Regions from separate parts of the Janthinobacterium sp. HH102 genome, predicted to be linked through region 2. Evidence: predicted binding sites of a transcription regulator. Region 2 holds the regulator's gene; each other region holds the start of a gene.
The links. Region 2 encodes FNR, which switches genes on or off when oxygen is low (the NO sensors DNR and NnrR bind a similar motif). Its sites were predicted from a motif close to TTGATNNNNATCAA; they were not measured.
Positions count from the first base shown of each region.

Region 1: a site for FNR is predicted at 1,480-1,493, ahead of JAB4_RS16675 (PAS domain-containing methyl-accepting chemotaxis protein). Genes of this name have one in related genera too.
Region 3: a site for FNR is predicted at 1,868-1,881, ahead of JAB4_RS14695 (PAS domain-containing methyl-accepting chemotaxis protein). Genes of this name have one in related genera too.

Region 1 covers NZ_CP062062.1:3,673,150-3,679,421, forward strand. The annotation lists gene JAB4_RS16670 (3-hydroxyacyl-CoA dehydrogenase NAD-binding domain-containing protein) at 1-1,128, opposite strand, end outside; gene JAB4_RS16675 (PAS domain-containing methyl-accepting chemotaxis protein) at 1,683-3,746, shown strand; gene JAB4_RS16680 (protein-glutamate O-methyltransferase CheR) at 3,750-4,574, shown strand; gene JAB4_RS16685 (chemotaxis protein CheD) at 4,571-5,101, shown strand; gene JAB4_RS16690 (chemotaxis protein CheW) at 5,088-6,272, shown strand, end outside.
Region 2 covers NZ_CP062062.1:276,306-282,577, reverse strand. The annotation lists gene JAB4_RS01215 (response regulator) at 1-2,345, opposite strand, end outside; gene fnr (fumarate/nitrate reduction transcriptional regulator Fnr) at 2,585-3,343, shown strand; gene JAB4_RS01205 (FixH family protein) at 3,470-3,994, opposite strand; gene ccoG (cytochrome c oxidase accessory protein CcoG) at 4,056-5,438, opposite strand; gene ccoP (cytochrome-c oxidase, cbb3-type subunit III) at 5,443-6,272, opposite strand, start outside.
Region 3 covers NZ_CP062062.1:3,225,313-3,231,584, forward strand. The annotation lists gene JAB4_RS14680 (HD domain-containing phosphohydrolase) at 1-50, opposite strand, end outside; gene JAB4_RS14685 (chemotaxis protein CheW) at 100-603, opposite strand; gene JAB4_RS14690 (sensor domain-containing diguanylate cyclase) at 664-1,566, opposite strand; gene JAB4_RS14695 (PAS domain-containing methyl-accepting chemotaxis protein) at 2,036-3,694, shown strand; gene JAB4_RS14700 (DUF445 domain-containing protein) at 3,735-5,021, opposite strand; gene JAB4_RS14705 (amino acid permease) at 5,081-6,272, opposite strand, start outside.

The DNA of each region.
Region 1 (6,272 bases), 2.9 Mb from region 2:
GATGTCGGCTTGCGCGATGTCGGCATACGCCAACGTGCCGCTGACCAGCGCGATGCGCTGCTCGGCCTTCTCTTGCGTCAACTTGCCCTTCTTGACCGTGTTTTCATAATTCTTGCGGATCGTGGCCAGGCCTTTGTCCAGCGCTTCCTGCTTCGTTTCCAGCAGCATCACGGGAATGCCCGCGTTGGCGAAGTTCATGGCGATGCCGCCGCCCATGGTGCCGGCGCCCACGATGGCCGCGCTGGCGATCGTGCGCACGGGCGTGTCGGCCGGCACGTCGGGCACCTTGCTGGCGACCCGTTCGGCAAAGAAGGCGTGGCGCAGGGCTTTCGATTCCGGCGACTGCACCAGTTGCATGAACAGTTCGCGTTCGTACTTCAAGCCATCGTCGAATTTCATCGTCACGGCGGCCGCCACGGCGTCCACGCATTTGAGCGGTGCGGGGAACGGGCCGGACATGGCTTTGACGGTATTGCGCGAAAACTGCAGGAACGCTTCATGGTTCGGGTAATCGACCTTGCGCTCGCGCACTTTCGGCAGCGGGCGCACGTCGGCTATCTTCGTGGCGAAGGCCACGGCGGCGGCCAGCAAGTCGGCGCCGGGGGCGATGACTTCGTCGAACAGGGCCGTGCCGGCCAGTTTTTCGGACGCCACGGGCGTGCCCGAGACGATCATATTGAGGGCCATTTCCAGGCCCAGCACACGCGGCAGGCGCTGCGTGCCGCCCGCGCCCGGCAAGATGCCGAGTTTGACTTCCGGCAAGGCCATCTGCGCGCCAGGCGCGGCCACGCGGTAGTTGCAACCGAGCGCCAGCTCCAGGCCGCCACCCATGCAGACGCTGTGGATGGCCGCCACGACAGGCTTGGTCGACTGTTCGACGACGTTGATCAGGGTGTGCAGGGTCGGTTCCGTGAGCGCCTTGGGCGAATTGAATTCCTTGATATCGGCGCCGCCCGAAAAGGCCTTGCCGGCGCCCGTGATGACGATGGCTTTGACGGTCTCGTCCGCCAGCGCCTGGCGGATGCCGGTCACGGCGGCCGTGCGCGTCGCCAGGCCCAGACCATTGACGGGCGGATTGGCCAGGGTAATGACGGCAACGGCGCCGTTCACTTGATATTCAGCACTCATGTCTCTTCCTTATTGGTTTTGCTCAACGTATGAGGTGGTTGCAAGGGATGAAGCTTTACTATACCGTATAAAAGAACGCTCGTATTATTTTTGTCGTGTGCGCGCGGCCGCCAGCATGCTACGCCATGGTACAACATCGTTTGCGGATCGATTCTGCTGCCGACAGCAAACTCCGGCAGAAGCTATCAATTGGATATTCATTCAAATAACAAAACCGCAATAATAATAACGTCGTTTTATTATGCGAAGGAATGCGTTTGTGATATGCCGGCATGGGGTAATTACGACAATTCTTACATTATTTATTCCCTCCCCTTGTTTTTCGCCAGACGCTGGGGAATAATAAAATTATTGATTAAAATCAATACTCTACAATTTATCTCCTATAGGCCAAGCGCAGAAAAAACGTGGGCGGCAGTTCATTGCGCACATTCTCACCGATTATCACCAAATCACGGCCGATGCAATGACATTTTTGCCTTATACGGATAGCAGAAAAATAATAACAGCAGCCTTATCGCCCCCATTCCTCTTCTCATATCGAAGGACATACTATGGACGCAGCCAGCCATGTCAGCCCCACGCAGGATCTGGACTTAGAAGCGATAAATACTGCATTGAACCGTGTCCAGGCCGTCATCGAATTCGAACTCGACGGCACCATCCTGCATGCGAATGACAATTTCCTGCGTGTCGTCGGATACAGCCTGGCCGAGGTGCAAGGCAAGCACCATGCCATCTTCTGCGATCCCGAGTATGTAAAAACGGCCGAATACGCCAACTTCTGGGCCAAGCTGGCACGCGGCGAATTCGACCAGGGCGAATACAAGCGCCGCGCCAGGGATGGCCGAGAAGTGTGGATCAACGCGTCGTACAACCCCATCCTCGACGCGGACGGCAAACCGTATAAAGTCATCAAGTTCGCCACCGACATCACGGCCAGCAAGCACCGCAACGCCGATTATGAAGGCAAGATCGACGCCATCAGCAAGGCCCAGGCCGTGATCGAGTTCCGGCTCGACGGCACCATCATCCGCGCCAACGACAATTTCCTCAAGTCCGTCGGCTACACGCTCGACGAGATCGAAGGCAAGCACCACCGCATGTTTTGCGAGCCCGAGTACGCCAAGAGCGCGGAGTACGCGCAGTTCTGGCAAAAACTGGGCAAGGGCGAGTTCGACGCAGGCGAATACAAGCGCCTCACCAAGGACGGACGCGAAATCTGGCTCAATGCCTCGTACAACCCCATCTTTGACGCGGAGGGCCGCCCCTTCAAGGTGGTCAAGTTCGCCAGCGATGTGACGGCCCTGAAAAAGCGCAATGCCGAATACGAAGGCAAGGTCAGCGCCATCGGCAAGGCACAGGCCGTGATCGAATTCGACATGCAGGGCAAGGTGCTCGATGCCAACGGCAATTTCCTCGCCGTCATGGACTATGACTTGAGCGATATCCAGGGCGAACACCACCGCATGTTCTGCGAGCCCGAGTATGCGGGCAGCGCCGAGTACAAGAAGTTCTGGCAAAAGCTCAACCGGGGCGAATTCGACGCGGGCCGCTACAAGCGCCTGGGCAACCATGGCAAGGTGGTGTGGATACAAGCGACCTACAACCCCATCCTGGACCTGAACGGCAAGCCGTATAAAGTGGTCAAGTTCGCCATCGACATCACGGACCAGGTGAACCTGGAAAACAGCATCCAGGCCAAGGCCGCCAACGACAGCCGCAAGGTCAATGCCCTGCTCGACTCGGTGGCGCGCGCGGCGCAAGGCGACCTGACCTGCCATATCGTGCCCGAAGGCGGCGAACCGATCGATTTGCTGGCCGGCGGCATCAGCAAGATGATCGTCGACTTGCGCGGCGTCATCGGCAACGTGGTATCGGCGGCCAACGGCTTTGCCGAGGCTTCGCACACCATCGCCGAACGGGCCACGGGCGTAGCCGTGGGCACGCAGGCGCTGGGGGCCACGGTGGAAGAAATGAACGCCTCCATCGACGGCTTGACGTTTTCCATCAATTCCATCGCGGAAAACACCTCGAACGCCGATTCGCTGGCGAAAGCCACGCAGCAGGAAGCGGAATCGGGCGCGCGCGCCGTCGCCAAATCGATCGAGGCGATGGACCTGATCAACCGCTCGTCGGAAGACATCGGCGAAATCGTCAAGGTCATCAGCGAAATCGCCAACCAGACCAACATGCTGGCCTTCAATGCGGCCATCGAGGCGGCGCGCGCGGGCGAGCACGGCCTGGGCTTTTCCGTCGTCGCCGACGAAGTGCGCAAGCTGGCCGAGCGTTCCTCGCAGGCGACCAAGGAAATTTCCAAGCTGATCAACGAATCCGTCAAGCGGGTGTCCACCGGCAGCGAGATTTCGCGCCAGGCCAGCGATGCCTTCGACAAGATCGTCTCGGGCGTGGCCAAGACCACGCTGGCCATCTCCGATATCTCGAAGGCGGCCAACGAGCAGCTGCTGACGGCGCGCGAAGTGTCGACGGCGATCCAGTACATCGCCGAGGAAACGGAAAAGTCGGCCGCCAACTGCGACAGCATCGCCCGCTCGACGGATGGCTTGAACGAGCGCGCGGGCAGCCTGAACCAGACTGTCTCCGGCTTCGTGGTGTAGGCCATGAGCCACGCGGCCACCTTGACGCCCGAGGTGCTGACGACGCTGATCGCGCTGGTGCGCCAGCATACGGGCATCGCCATGGCCGCGCGCAAGAGCGTCTTGCTGGAACGGCGTTTGCAGCCGCGGCTGCATGCGCTGTCCCTGCACAGCTACCAGGCTTACCTGGACCGGGTGGCCAGCGACCGCGACGAGGTGGTCCATTTCATCGACCTGGTGACCACCAACGACACCCTGTTCTTCCGCACGCCGCAGGTCTGGGACTACTTCCGCGACCGCTACCTGCCCGCCTGGGCGCGCGCCCATCCCGACGGCTGCCTCGCCATCTGGTCCGCGGCCGCCGCCAGTGGCGAGGAGCTGTATTCGATCGCCATGCTGTGCGAGCAATTCAAGCTGCAAGTGCCCGCCTTCCGCTACCAGATCCTGGCCAGCGACATTTCGCTGCAGATCCTCGCGGCGGCGAAGGCCGGCCAGTACAGCGGGCGCTCCGTCGAGCGCATCCGGCTGTCGCACCAGGACTTGCTGCGCAAATATTTCTCGCCCGCGCCATATGGCGTCAAGGTCAACGACGAGCTGCGGCAACACGTCAGCTTTGCCCAGCATAACTTGCTCGAAGCGCTGCGCCCGGCGCGCCAATTCGATCTGGTGTTCCTGCGCAATGTACTGATTTATTTCGACGCGGCGCACCAGGAAACCGTGCTGCGCCAGGCCCGCCTGAGTCTCAAGGATGAGGGCCGGCTGATCCTGGGCGAGTCGGAAACGATCGCCCGCCTCGGTACCGGCTATCAGTTCGAGTTTCCCATGATTTACAAGGCGGGTAGCGCATGAGCATCATCATCGAACATGGCCTGGCGCCGCACCATGTTGGCATGGGGCAACTTAGCGTCGGTACGCATGGCGAGCAGCTGCAAGCCTTGCTCGGCTCCTGCATCGGCATCGGCTTCATCTGGAAGAACGGCCCCTGCTGCGGCCTGGCCCACTGCTTGCTGCCGGAAGCGCCCGGTGCCGGGCATGCCCTTGGCGCCCGCTATGTGAGCCAGGCCGTGCCCTCGCTGCTGCGCCTGATGGGCGTGCGCCAGGCCGATTATGCCGATATCGACGTGGTGCTGGCAGGCGGCGCCAGCATGTTCGGCCCCGCCCACGTCCACGGCCGCCTGCAGGTGGGCCGGCAAAACGCGGAAGCGGCGCAAAAATACCTGGCCCAGTGCGGCTTGCACGTCAGTTTTTGCGCGCTGGGAGGCCGCCACGGGCGCCAGCTGCTGATCGATTGCGCCCGGCACAGCTACGCCGTCACCGAGGTGGTGGCGCCACCCGAATGGATTCCACGCAAGGAAGGCGCATATGGATATGCATGAAGCGACGGGCTTGCAGGCCCATGGCGCAAACGACACGGCCGCCGAACTGTTCGGCTCCTTCCACCTGGGCGGCGATGAATTCGCCCTGCCCGCCAGCTGCATCCGCGAAGTGGTGAACTATCCCGCGAAAGTCACGGCCCTGTCCCTGTCGCCCGCGTATCTGGAAGGCATGTTCACCTTGCGCGGCAGCGTCATTCCGGTGGTCAACCTGGGGCGCTTGTTCCGCGCCGATGCGCCGCGCGCCGTGGGCACGGACAAGATCGCCATCCTCGATTTCCAGCAAGTACTGATCGGCATCGTCTTCCAGGATACGGGCGAAATCCTGCGCGTGCCCGCCAGCGCGCGCAGCGCCCTGCAATATGCGGCCAGCGACAGCCAGGCCGTCATCGCCGGCACGATTTTGCTCGATGGCGGCGCGCGCCTGCTGCAGATACTCGACCCGCACGCCCTGCTGCGCATCGAAAACGTGCCCCACGTATTGGCGCTGCAGGCGACGGGCGCCAAGCTGAGCACGGCCCGCTACCATGCGCAAAGCGAACGCCGGCAATGCGTCAGCTTCCATGCGGCCGGCGCCACGTTTGCCTTCGAAATGCTGGCCATCCAGGAAATCATCAAGGTGCCGGAACTGCACAGTTCCGTGCTGAACAACGAACTGTGCCTGGGGCGCATGCATTTCCGCGGCAACCAGGTGGCCGTCGTCGACTTCGGCGCCCTGCTGCAGGCGCCTGCGTACGACAAGGCGGCCAGGGAAGCCACGCCGGACCAGCGCGTCATCGTCGTGCGCCTCGACGGCACGACCGTGGGCTTCCTCGTCGACTCCGTCGACAGCATCGTGCATTTCTTTGGCGACCAGGTGTTGCCGATTCCCCTGCTGAGCAAGGCGCGCGCCGCCATGTTTGCCGGCTGCATCACGAAAGAGGGCCTGGGCGACATCATTTTCCTGAACCACAAGGACATCCTGTCGCAGGCGGAGATCGTCGAGATGCGCGACGGCCACGCGCGCCTGTACCCAGCCGACACGGAAATGGGCGCCGCCACGCACAAGGCGCGGCGCCGCGTCTACATTACGTTTACAGTGGAAACCCGCTTCGCCGTGGAAATCGGGCAAGTGCGCGAAATCATCGATTTCAGCCACGCCATCACCACGCCGCCGGGGATGCCGGCCTGCATG
Region 2 (6,272 bases):
AAATGGTTGTCTTCCACCAGCAGGAAATGCACGCCGGCCAGTTCCGTGCCCAGCGGCTGTTGCAGCATGCGCTGCTCGCCGCCGTCGTGCTTGGTAATCAGCGCCTGGTGCAGGGCGTCGAACAGGCTCGAGCCCGTGATCGGCTTCATCAGCACGACGTCGGCCTCGGCCGCGCTGGAGATTTCCTCGAGGTGGTTGCGGGCGAAGGCGTTGACCATGACCACGATGGGCTGGCGCTGGCCGCTGGCTGCCTGGCGGATGGCCTTGGCCGTGGCCAGGCCGTCCATCACGGGCATGTGCCAGTCGGCCAGCACCACGTCGTACGGCTGCTGCTGCGCCAGGCGCTCGCGGTACAGTTCGATAGCGGCAAAGCCGGAGTCCACTTCGTCGGCCAGCCAGCCCCACGCCTCGATCAGCTTGACGATCAGTTCGCGCGTGGTGCGGTTGTCGTCGGCCACCAGCAGGCGCAGCTGGCCCAGGGTGGGCGTGCGCCGCGTTTCGGCCGGCTGCGCCAGCATCTCGAACGGCACGCTGAACCAGAAGCGGCTGCCTTTGCCTTCGCTGCTGGCAACGGCGATGTCGCCGCCCATCATGTGGATCAGCTGTTTGCTGATGGCCAGGCCCAGGCCCGTGCCGCCGAAGCGCCGCGTGATGCTCTGGTCGCCTTGCGAAAACGCGGCAAACAGCTGCTGTTGCTGCAACTCCGTCATGCCGATGCCCGTGTCGCGCACTTCGAAGCGCAGCCAGGCGCGGCCCTTGTCTTTCTCGGCCAGGCTGACGGCCACCACCACTTCGCCGCTCTCGGTAAACTTGATGGCGTTGCCGGCCAGGTTGACGAGAATCTGCTGCAGGCGCTGGGCGTCGCCCATGAGGCGGCGCGGCACGTCGGGCTCGACGGCAATCGCCAGTTCCAGCTCCTTTTCGCCCGCATTCATCGTCATCGTCGTGGCCAGCGTGTTCATGACCTCGTCGAGGTCGAATTCGACGGGCGACAATTCCATGCGGCGTGCCTCGATCTTCGAATAATCGAGCACGTCGTTGAGGATGCCCAGCAGCGACTGGCCGGCCACGCGCACCATGGTCAGATACTTGCGCTGTTCCGTATCGAGCTTGGTATTGCCCAGCAAATACACCATGCCCAGCACGGCATTGAGGGGCGTGCGGATTTCATGGCTCATGTTGGCCACGAAATCGCTCTTCGCGCGGTTGGCCGCCTCGGCCCGGTCGCGTTCCTGTTCCAGCTCCGCCGCGCGCGATTCGAGCTCCTGCTGCAAGCGGTCGCGCTCGCTCATCAGGCCGTTGAACGCTTCCGTCAGCTCGCCGATCTCGTCGCGCTGCTGCACGGGCACGGGAGTGAAACGGCTGCCGCTGGTGCGCAGCGCCTGCAGGGTGTCGCGCAGGCGCACCAGCGGCGAGAGCAGGCGCACGGTGACCCAGCCCAGCACGGCTGCGGCCAGCAGCGAGGCGAGGATGCTCCACAGCACCAGCCGGTACAGCACGCCGTCGAACGGTTCGAAGGCGTCGTCGAGGGGCAGCGAGGCGGCCAGCAGCCAATTTACGGATTTCAGGCGCTTGAAGCTGTTGACGGCCGTGATGCCGCGGCTGTTGGTGCTGACCATGGTGCCTTCGCCATCGTCCTTCAGCAGCCGGGTGGTCGTCAGGTTGGCGTTCGGCAGGCGCGGCTGCAGCAAACGGCTGGTGTCGGGATGCAGCACATAGCGCGGCACGGCGCCGCGCGTGAGGACGAAGTAATAGCCGCTCTTGCCGATCTTTTCCGAGCGCAACCTCCCCAGCAGGTTATCCTTGTACAGGCGCAGCACGCCGATCACCACGCCGGCCACCTGGCCATCGGCGCCCAGCACGGGCGCGACCATCTGCACGATGGGCATGCCGCTCGATTTGCCCAGCATCGGCTCGGTGATCATGGGCTGGCGCGTGCGCAGCACGGTCTGGAAATACTCGCGCTCGGCGACGTTGATGCCGGCGCGCCCCGCCACTTCCGGCATGTCGGCCACGACGGCGCCGTGCGCGTCGAGCACCAGCACGTCGTCGAACAGCACCAGCATCGAGCGGCGCGAATAGTATTCGCGCAATTGGGCGGGCTGGGTGATCAGTTCTGGCGGCTGCTGCCGGGCCGTCAGGGTGACGATCTGCAGCAGCATGCCCAGCTTGTCGTCGAGCTCGGCGGCGGTGCGGCTGATCAGGGACGACTGCTGGCTCAACAGTACCTTGGTGAAATCGTCGCGCATGTGCTGCACCTGGATCATGGTGACCAGCGCGATCATGGCGATCGAGGTCAGGCTGGTGGCCAGCGCGACTTTTGCTTTGATGCCGAGAGGCTTCATGATTTCCTTTTCAGTACCGGGCGGCACAGGCGGCAGATAATGCTGTCAGGAATTTTCCTATCAATACCCCAGCTTGGCAAGCGCCGCCACGCAAATTGCCCTCTCCGCATGGGCTTTTGACGATGTTGCCATATAATTAAAGTCGGAACGTCGTTTATTCAGCGAAATTGCGGTGAAATTGGCACACGGCAACCCTGTATGCAGTAAACTTGTTGTTGCATTTTCTAAAAGGTACCGACATGACTGAAGCGCTACTCACTCCAACCTCGCCCACAGTGACCGTGGAAGCGTTGCGTGCGCGATGCTCGACCTGCAGCATGCATCAATTGTGTCTGCCGATGGGCCTCGACGTGGGCGACATGGACAGACTGGACCAGATCATTGGCCGCCGCCGCAAGATCGTGCGCGGCGCTTCGCTGTTCCGCATCGGCGACTCGTTCCAGAACCTGTATGCGATCCGTCTGGGCCACTTCAAGACCTACCAGATCAATCCGGGCGGCGAAGAGCAGGTGACGGGTTTCCAGATGGCGGGCGAACTGCTGGGCATGGACGCCATCAGCGCCGACCGCCACCACTGTAATGCGGTGGCGCTGGAAGACAGCGAAGTGTGTGAAATCCCGTTTTCCAGCCTGGAACAATTGCTGGGCAATATGCCGACCCTGCTGCGCCATTTCCACCGCATGATGAGCCAGGAAATCACGCGCGAGCAAAGTGTCATGCTGTTGCTGGGCAACATGCAGGCGACGCAGCGTTTTGCCGCCTTTATCGTCAACCTGGCGTCGCGCTATGAAGCGCGCGGCTATTCGGCCAGCAAATTTCAGTTGCGCATGTCGCGCGAGGAAATCGGCAACTACCTGGGCCTGACCATCGAAAGCGTCAGCCGTTTATTGTCGAAATTCAAGAAGGAAGGCTGGCTGCGCGTCTCCAACCGCGAGATCGAGATCTTGCAGCCGGCCAAGCTGAAAGCCATTACAGCCGGCACCGACGTCTGCAAGTAACAGCACCGTCAAAACCTACTGCGCGTCGTGCTTTGCGGCCTGCGATGCTCGCTGTGCTATAGCACAGCTGTGCTTCTCAGCCACAAATCACTGCCGCTCGCTACGGTTTTTTCCCGGCGCTGTACGTTATAACTCTTCATCCGCATGCAGCGCGATGCTGCGTTGCACGGGCCAGGTCCAGATGCCGGACAGGCGCCACTCGCGTTTGTCGTTTTCCACCAGCACTTGCCAGCGGCTGCGCTCGAGCATCGGCAGCGCCACGGAAAAATTGCCGGCCGCATCGGGCTGCACCAGCAGCTTGATATCCTTTTCCGGCAGGGTCGCATGCGCCAGGTGCAGCTGCAAAGGCCCCTGGTACGCCTTGCCGAAGCTGTGCACGGAGCCGCTGAGGCGCGCTGCAGCGACGTCATACGACAGGGTCGTATCCATGGCCAGGTCGCTGGCGATCGTGTCGCGCTTCAAATCCTGGTTGATCGCCTTGCCCTGCTTGTAATAGTCGCCCACCACCAGCGCGTCGGGCTGCGTAAACGCGATATAGCCCATGAAGCTGCCGACGACCACGGACAGGCCGGGACCGATCATCAGCAGCCATGGCCAGCGGTGTTTGTACCACGGGGCAACGGGAGGTTGCAGTTTCAGACTGTCGGACATGGTATTTCTCCTGTGTTTCTGGTATACGGCCAGCCCCCATGCGGGGACCGGCCTTCCTGCATTAGCGCGGCACGATGAATACCGCGCTTTCGCGCACATGCAGCGACGGGTCGTCCAGCGAGTGCAATTCGATCGCAATCTTGTTCGAGCCCTTCTCGCCGACGCCGTGCGGCACGCGCAGGCGGATCGGCCAGCCCAGCGTTTCCGTCGGCTGCAAGGTCACTTCGTCGCGCGTCAGCAAGGTCAGGCCCGGCAAGCCGGAAGCGCTGATTTTGAAATGCTGGCTTTGCTCCGAGGTGTTCATGATCTGCAGACGATAGACGTTTTCGATCATGCCGTCTTCCACCTCGCGTCCCATCGAACCGCGGTCGCGGATCACGTCCATTTTCAGGGGCGTGCGCAGGGCCAGCGACGTACACACGGCGATGATAATCAGGGCCAGGATGGACGTGTAGATCAGCACGCGCGGGCGCATGGCGCGCTGGCGGATCTGCTTCGAATTGAAGTTGTTTTCCATCGCATGGTCGGTGCTGTAGCGTATCAGGCCACGCGGCCGCTCGACCTTGTCCATCACCGTATTGCAGGCATCGACGCAGGCGGCGCAGCCGATGCATTCATATTGCAGGCCGTTGCGGATATCGATACCGGTCGGACACACCTGCACGCACAGGGTGCAATCGATGCAGTCGCCCAGCTTGTCGTTGTTGCCGGCCTTCTTGCTCATGGCGCCGCGTGGTTCGCCGCGCTTGGCATCGTAGGTGATGATCAGCGTGTCCTGGTCGAACATGGCGCTCTGGAAGCGCGCGTAGGGGCACATGTATTTGCACACCTGCTCGCGCAGCCAGCCCGCGTTGCCGTAGGTTGCCAGGCTGTAGAACAAGACCCAGAACCATTCCCAGGGACCGAAATTGAGGGTGGTCACTTCGCGCGCCAGTTCCTTGATCGGCGTGAAGTAGCCGACAAAGGTAAAGCCCGTCCACAGGGCGATGGCGCCCCATACCAGGTGCTTGGCCGTCTTCTTGAACGCCTTGCGCACGGAGGGGCCCTGCTTGTCGAGGGCCATGCGCGCGCTGCGCGTGCCCTCGATGCGGCGTTCGACCCACAGGAAGATTTCCGTGTATACCGTTTGCGGGCAAGAAAACCCGCACCACACCCGCCCGGCAATGGCCGTGACGAGGAATAACAAATACGCACAGATGATCAGCAGGGCCGCCAGATAGATGAAATCCTGGGGCCACAGCACGACGCCGAAAATGTAGAACTTGCGCGTGGTCAAATCGAACAGCAGGGCTTGCCTGCCATTCCAGGTCAACCACGGCAAGCCGTAGAACGCGAGCTGGGTAAGCCATACGCATACCCATCGCCAGGTAGCGTAGCGTCCTTTGGCCTCGCGAGGGTAGATTTGCTCGCGGGCCGCATACATCTTGATGACTTGAGGTTCCATTACATCATTTCACGGGCGTCTGGGGATTCGACAGGCTCCAGACATACGCCGACAGCACGTGTACCTTGGATTCGCCGAGGAAGTCGCTGAAGGCCGGCATGGTGTTGTTGCGACCCTTGCGCACGGTTTCCATGATGGTATCGGCGCTGCCGCCGTACAGCCAGATCTTGTCCGTCAGGTTAGGCGCGCCGAGCATCTGGTTGCCCTTCGCATCGGCACCGTGACAGGCCATGCAGGCGCCGAACTTGGCCTTGCCCAGCACGGACTTGACGGGGTCCGACGTGGAACCGGACAGACTCAGCACGTAATGGGCCACGTTCTCGACATCTTTTTCGGAGCCGAGCGCGGCGCCCATCGGCGGCATCTGCCCATTGCGGCCATGCATGATGGTGGTCTTGATGATGTCGGGATCACCGCCATACAGCCAGTCCTTGTCCGTCAGGTTGGGGAAGCCCTTGTTGCCGCGGGCATCCGAACCGTGGCACTGCGCGCAGTAGGTCAGGAACAGACGCTGGCCGATGGCTTGCGCCTGCGGATCGGCGGCCACCGTCTTCAAGTCCTGGCTCAGGTACTTGTTGAACAGGGGGCCGTAATCGGCTTCCGCCTTCTTCAGCTCTTCCTCGTACTGGCCCGTCGATTTCCAGCCCAGGCTGCCGGCGTAGGTGCCCAGGCCCGGGTACAGGAACAGGTAGGCCAGCGCGAAGACGATGGTGATGTAGAACAGCCACATCCACCAGCGCGGCATCGGCGTATTGAGTTCCTTCAAGTCCTCGTCCCACACGTGGCCCGTGGTGCCGTCGGCGGGGGCGCCGGCGGCCACTTTCACTTTCGACT
Region 3 (6,272 bases), 2.9 Mb from region 2:
GCCAGCAGGCTCAGGTTGGTGTCGTTGTCATCGACGATCAGGATGCTCATGGTGTCTCCGGCGGGGCGGGTTCGGGTGGTGGCGTGGCTGGTGGCTGGCTCAGGCCGCCAGTTTTCCGCCGGCGTGCATGCCCATGCCCGCCAGCAGGCTGTCGATGTCGAGCACGATCAGCATGCGCTCGTCGAGGGCGCCGATGGCCGTCACGTGGCCGGCCATGGCTGAACCGTGCAGCTGCGGCGGCGGCTTGATCTGCGCCGGCGCCAGCGGCACCACGTCGGCCACGCGGTCGACCACGATGCCGGTGGCGCCATGCGCGAAGATCAGGATGATCACCACGGTCGAGGCGTCGTACGCGGGTTCGGCCTGGCCCAGCGCGATGCGCAGGTCGACCAGCGGCACGATGCTGCCGCGCAGGTGGATGAACCCCTTGAGGAAGGCGGGTGCGTTGGCGATGCGGGTGACGGCGCCGTAGCCGCGGATTTCCTGCACCAGGCCGATGTCGATCGCATATTCTTCCTTGCCGAGTCCGAAGACCAGCAATTCCCGGGCATCCGCTTGCGCCAGCTGGCTCGCTGCTGCGGCATGTGTCGTGATGGTTTCCATGTGCTTGCTCCTGTCAGGTGCTGCGTGATGCATGAAACTGCGAAGGGTGTCGGGCGGGATTCAAGCCTGCTCGACGCGGTTGCGGCCATTGTTCTTGGCCTGGTACAGCGCGGCATCGGCTTGCATGAAGGCCGCCTTCCAGTCGCCGTTGTCGGGCAGCGGCGCCATTCCGATGCTGATCGTCACCGGAATGGACAGCTTGCCGAACTCGAAACGCGTCTCTTCCACGGCGCGGCGTATGCGCTCGGCCACCTGGCAGGCCATGCTCATGTTCGTATGCGGGAACAGGAAACCGAATTCCTCGCCTCCCACGCGGGCGACGACGTCCGAGGCCCGCGCCTGGAACTGGAACACGGCGGCGATGGTTTGCAGGACGGCATCGCCGGCGGCATGGCCATGCTGATCGTTGACGAGTTTGAAGAAGTCGATGTCGGCGATGCCGATGGCCAGTGGGGTGTGGGCGCGTCTGGCACGCGCGGCCGCGCGCACGGCTTCGACCTCGAAGGCGCGGCGGTTGGGCAGATGGGTCAGCGGGTCGCTCAGGGCGATGCGCTGCAACTGCTGCCAACGGGCCGCATTCTGCTGTTCGAGCGCGCGCTCGCGGCGCTGGTCGATGAAAAAGGCGCCCATGTAGTTTTCGTCGCCGAGCTTGCCCAGGTCCATGGCCTTGAGCACGATGGGCAGCATGGAGCCGTCGTGGTGGCGAATGGCGAAATGGCGTTTGTGCCCGAGTACCCTGGACTTCTTTTCGCCGGCCAGATAGGCGCCGATCTGCGCGCCATGCTGCTCGCGCACGGCATCCGGCAGCAGCGCCTCGATCTGCTGGCCCGCCAGGCTGCCCTGCGCATAGCCGCTCAGCGCATACATGGCGTCGTTCGCATACTGGATGCGTGAAGCGGTGTCGATGATGACGGCAGCGTCTTCTGCGGCGTCGAGCAAGCGCAAGGCCAGGACTTTATTCATGCGTATCTCCATTGGTGCGGATTTCCCGAGTGGCGAAAGGCACGATGTCGTCGCATCGTTTTCGTTTCCCCATGTCAATCATCATACCTCAAATAAAATAGAATGCAATGAATTTCATGATTTTAATGATTTGTGTTTGCCGCACAACTGCCGTCTTGTTTGCAATATTACCTCGCAACGTTGTGTTTTCCCTCTGTCCGAGACGAAAATCTATCCATTTGTCATCATTTCAAAAGTGATAAATTCGTTTATATTTTTCATTTAAATGTTGTAATTGGTTAAATCATGGGGCAAAATGAATTTGATCTAAATCAAAAAGATGGCAAATAGAGGCAAGTTGTTGGCAAGGCGCCTCTCGCCACTTGTCAGGATCTGTGCAGGAAAGAGCAGTGTTGTTCAGGCCAGGGCGCGAGCCCGCTTCTTTTCGGGTGGCGCCGCCATTCGCTTGTGTAGGACAGGGGAGACAGAAATGCGTACAAATATGCCGGTAACGAACAAGGAATATGTGCTTCATGACGGTCAGACGGTGGTATCGAAGACTGACCTGAAGGGCAACATCACCTATGTCAACCAGGATTTCATCGATATCAGCGGCTTTTCGGCCGAGGAGCTGATCGGCGCGCCGCAAAACATCGTGCGCCATCCGGATATGCCGGCCGAGGCCTTCGCCGACTTCTGGCGCACCATCAAGAGCGGCAAGGCGTGGACGGGCATGGTCAAGAACCGCTGCAAGAATGGCGATTACTACTGGGTGGAAGCGAATGCCGCGCCGATGCTGGAAAATGGCCAGATGGTGGGCTACACCTCGATCCGCGTCAAGCCCAGCCGGGAACAGGTGGCCGCTGCCGAGCAGGCATACCAGGCCATCAAGCAAGGCGGCACGACGCTGGAAGTGCGCGAGGGCGTGGCCGTGCACCGCTCGCTCCTGCGGCGCCTGAATCCGCTGGCGCAATTGACGCTGCGCGCCCGGATGTCTCTCGTGTTCGGCTCGCTGGCGCTGCTGTTCGTTGCCGCGCCGGCCATCTCCTATGTGGCGTCGGGACACGCCGGCATGCCGATGCTGTTCAGCACTCTCTGCGGCGTGGTGTCGTGCGCGGCCGGCGGCTACACCGTGCAGCGCGCGGCCGTGGTGCCGCTGGAGCGCATGCGCGGCGATATCGAGCGCATGAGCGCGGGCGACCTGTCGGGCAACATCAGCGCCAGCGGCAACGACGAACTGACGGCGGTGGCGCAGGCGCTGCGCGTCCTGCAGACGAACGTCAAGCTGCTGGTCGGGCAAATCAAGGAATCGACGGGCGTGGTGGGCCGCGGCGCGGAGGAAATCGCCGCAGGCAATGCGAACCTGTCGCGGCGCACGGAGTCGCAGGCCAGCGCGCTGGAAGAGACGGCGTCGTCCATGGAAGAACTGACCGGCACGGTCAGGCAGAATGCCGACAATGCGCGCGAGGCGAACCGCCTCGTCAATACCGCCTCCGAGACCGCGCACAAGGGCGAACAAGCCATGTCGCAGGTGATTGCCACCATGGGTTCAATCCAGGACAGCTCGCGCAAGATCGTCGACATCATCGGCGTGATCGACGGCATCGCCTTCCAGACGAATATCCTGGCGCTGAATGCGGCCGTCGAGGCGGCGCGGGCCGGGGAACAGGGGCGCGGCTTTGCCGTGGTGGCGTCCGAGGTGCGCAGCCTGGCGCACCGCTCGGCGCAGGCGGCCAAGGAAATCAAAGTGCTGATCGGCGATTCGGTGGACAAGGTGGGGGCGGGCAGCCGGCTGGTGCAGGATGCCGGCAAGACGATGGGCGATATCGAGCAGTCGGTGCGCCAGGTGGCCGGCTACATGGCGGACATTACGGCGGCCAGCCAGGAGCAGAGCGAGGGTATCGAACAAATCAACCAGGCCATCACGCAGATGGACGACGTGACGCAGCAAAATGCGGCCCTGGTCGAGCAGGCCGCCGCCGCCGCGGCCGGCATGCAGCAGCAGGCCGTGCAACTGGCGACGCTGGTCGATTCCTTCCAGCTGGTGCGCAGTGTGGCGGCCGGCGCGGCGGCCCGGCCGGCAGCCCGGGCTGCCGCGCCGCGCAAGCAGTTATCAGTGACGAGCCTGCTGAAACCGCAGCTGGCGTGATGCCGCGCCAGGCGCTGGCGCTGGCGCTGGAAAAGCCCGCTTACACCGCCTGGCTGGCGGCGTAGATCAGCAGGCCGGCCAGGCCGCCCACGATGGTGCCGTTGATGCGGATGAACTGCAGGTCGCGCCCGATGGCCAGTTCGATGCGCTCGCTCATTTCTTCCTTGCTCCACAAGTCCAGGCGGGCGGCGATGAAGGCGCCCACCTCGCCCCGGTAGCGTCGTACCAGCGCGCCGCTGCCGGCGACGATGGCGCCGTTCAGCCATGCCCGGGCATGCTCGTCCTTGCCCAGCACCTGACCCGTGTTGCGCGCCAGGCTGGCGACGGCTTGCGCCAGCACGGGCGCGTCGGCGTGCAGGTCGGCCAGCAGGCGCGCGCGGATGGCGTCCCACAGCTCGCCCAGCATCGCTTGCACCGTATCGCTGGCGATCAGCTGCAGCTGGTAGCGGCGCACCGTGTCCTGCCACTGCGGATCGGCCTTCAGGTGCAGCGCGCTGTCGGCGATCCAGCCGGCGATGCGCTGGCGCAGCGGGTGAGCCGGGTCGATGCGCACGGCGAGCGCGAATTTTTGCAGCGAAGCGATCATGCGCGGCTCGTACGCCTTCACGGCCTTTTTCACCAGCGTGTTCTCGATCTGGAAGGCGCCCAGCACAAAGTCGCCGATGGCGGCGTGGTGCGCCTCGTCGTCCAGGTAGGCGGCGCCCCGGTCGAGCAGGAAGTCCAGCAGCTGCTGCGGCTTGCCGTCGGCGATCAGTGCGTCGATGCAGTCGGCCGCCACGTCCGATACATTCAATTGACCGAGGTAGGCGCTGGCCTGCTCGCGCAGCAGCTGCCCCAGCTTGTCGTGGTCGGCCATCGCCAGCAGCTGTTTCACCACGCCCGCGCTGGCCATGCCCAGCTGCCGCGCATGGACCTCGTCACTGAGCCAGGCGCCCAGGCGGGCAGCGGGATCGGCTTGCACGATGCGCTCGGCGATGCCTTGCTCGGTAATGAAATGGTTTTCCACGAAGGCGCCCAGGCTGCGCCCGATATCCGCCTTGCTGTTCGGGATGATGGCCGTATGCCACAGGGGAATGCCGAGCGGGTGGCGGAACAGGGCGACGACGGCGAACCAGTCGGCGATCGCGCCCACCATCGATGCTTCGGCGAATGCCTCCACATAGCCCCATGCGGGATGGCCGCCCCGTTGCGAGCGGGCAACGGCGAAGACCAGCGCGGCCAGCAGCAGCAGGCCGGCGGCCAGCCACTGCATGTTGCGCAGGCGCGCGCGCTTGAGCTGGTCCGTGCTCTGGTCCAGCTGGGCGATAAGGTCGGGGGAAGGTTGCATGGATGGCGGTCTGCACAGTTGCGTGACCGCCATCTTACTGCGATGGCGCAGTGACGCGCTTACTGTTGCGGATGCAGCAGCGAACGGCGGCGCGCGTAGCCGAAATAGATGGCCAGGCCGATCACCAGCCAGATGGAAAAGGCCATCCAGGTGACCCAGCTGAGGAAGGTCATCAGGCCTACGCACAGGATCACGGCCAGCGCCGGCACGAACGGCACGCCGGGGCAACGGAAGGCGCGCGGCAGGTCGGGACGCTTCTTGCGCAGCACCACCACGGCGACGGAGACCATGGTGAAGGCGGCCAGGGTGCCGATGTTGATCAGCTCGGCGAGGATGTTGAGCGGAATCGTGGCGGCGATCAGGCCGAAGACGATGCCGACCAGCCAGGTGGCGAAGAACGGCGTGTGGAAGCGCGGGTGCACGGTCGACAGGCGCTTGGGCAGCAAGCCGTCGCGCGACATGGCGAAGATGATGCGCGTCTGACCGAAGGCCATCACGAGGATCACGGTGGTCATGCCGAGGATGGCGCCCAGATCGACGAAGCCGGCGATCCAGTTTTCGCCCGCATATTGCAGGGCCAGGGAGACGGGATGGTCGACGCCGAGGAATTTCTGGTACGGCACGATGCCCGTCATGATGGCCGACACCACCACGTACAGCACGGCGCACACGGCCAGTGAACCGATGATCCCGATAGGCAGGTCGCGCGACGGTTTCTTGACTTCCTCGGCGGCCGAGGTGACGGCGTCAAAGCCGATGAAGGCGAAGAAGACGAGGGCGGCGGCGCTCAGCATGCCGTGGTAGCCGAACGGCATGTAGGGTTGCCAGTTGGCCGGCTGCACGTGGCGCGCGCCGAAGATGATGAACAGCAGCACCACGCCCACCTTGATGGCCACCATGATGTTGTTCAGGCGCGCCGATTCGCGCACGCCCCAGCCCAGCATGGCCGTCAGCAGCAGCATGATGACGAGGGCCGGCAGGTTGATGAAGGTCGTCACGCCGGGCAGGGCGCCCGGTGCGGCCGTCAGGGCCACGGGCAAGGTGATGCCAAAGCCCGACAGCAGCGACTGGAAATAGCCGGACCAGCCGACGGAGACGGCGGCCGCGGCCAGGCCGTATTCGAGCAGCAAGTCCCAGCCTATCATCCAGGCCGCCAGCTCGCCCAGGGTGGCATAGCTGTAGGTATAGATGGAGCCGGCCACTGGCACGGTGGAGGCGAATTCCGCATAGCACAGGGCGGCGAAGCAGCAG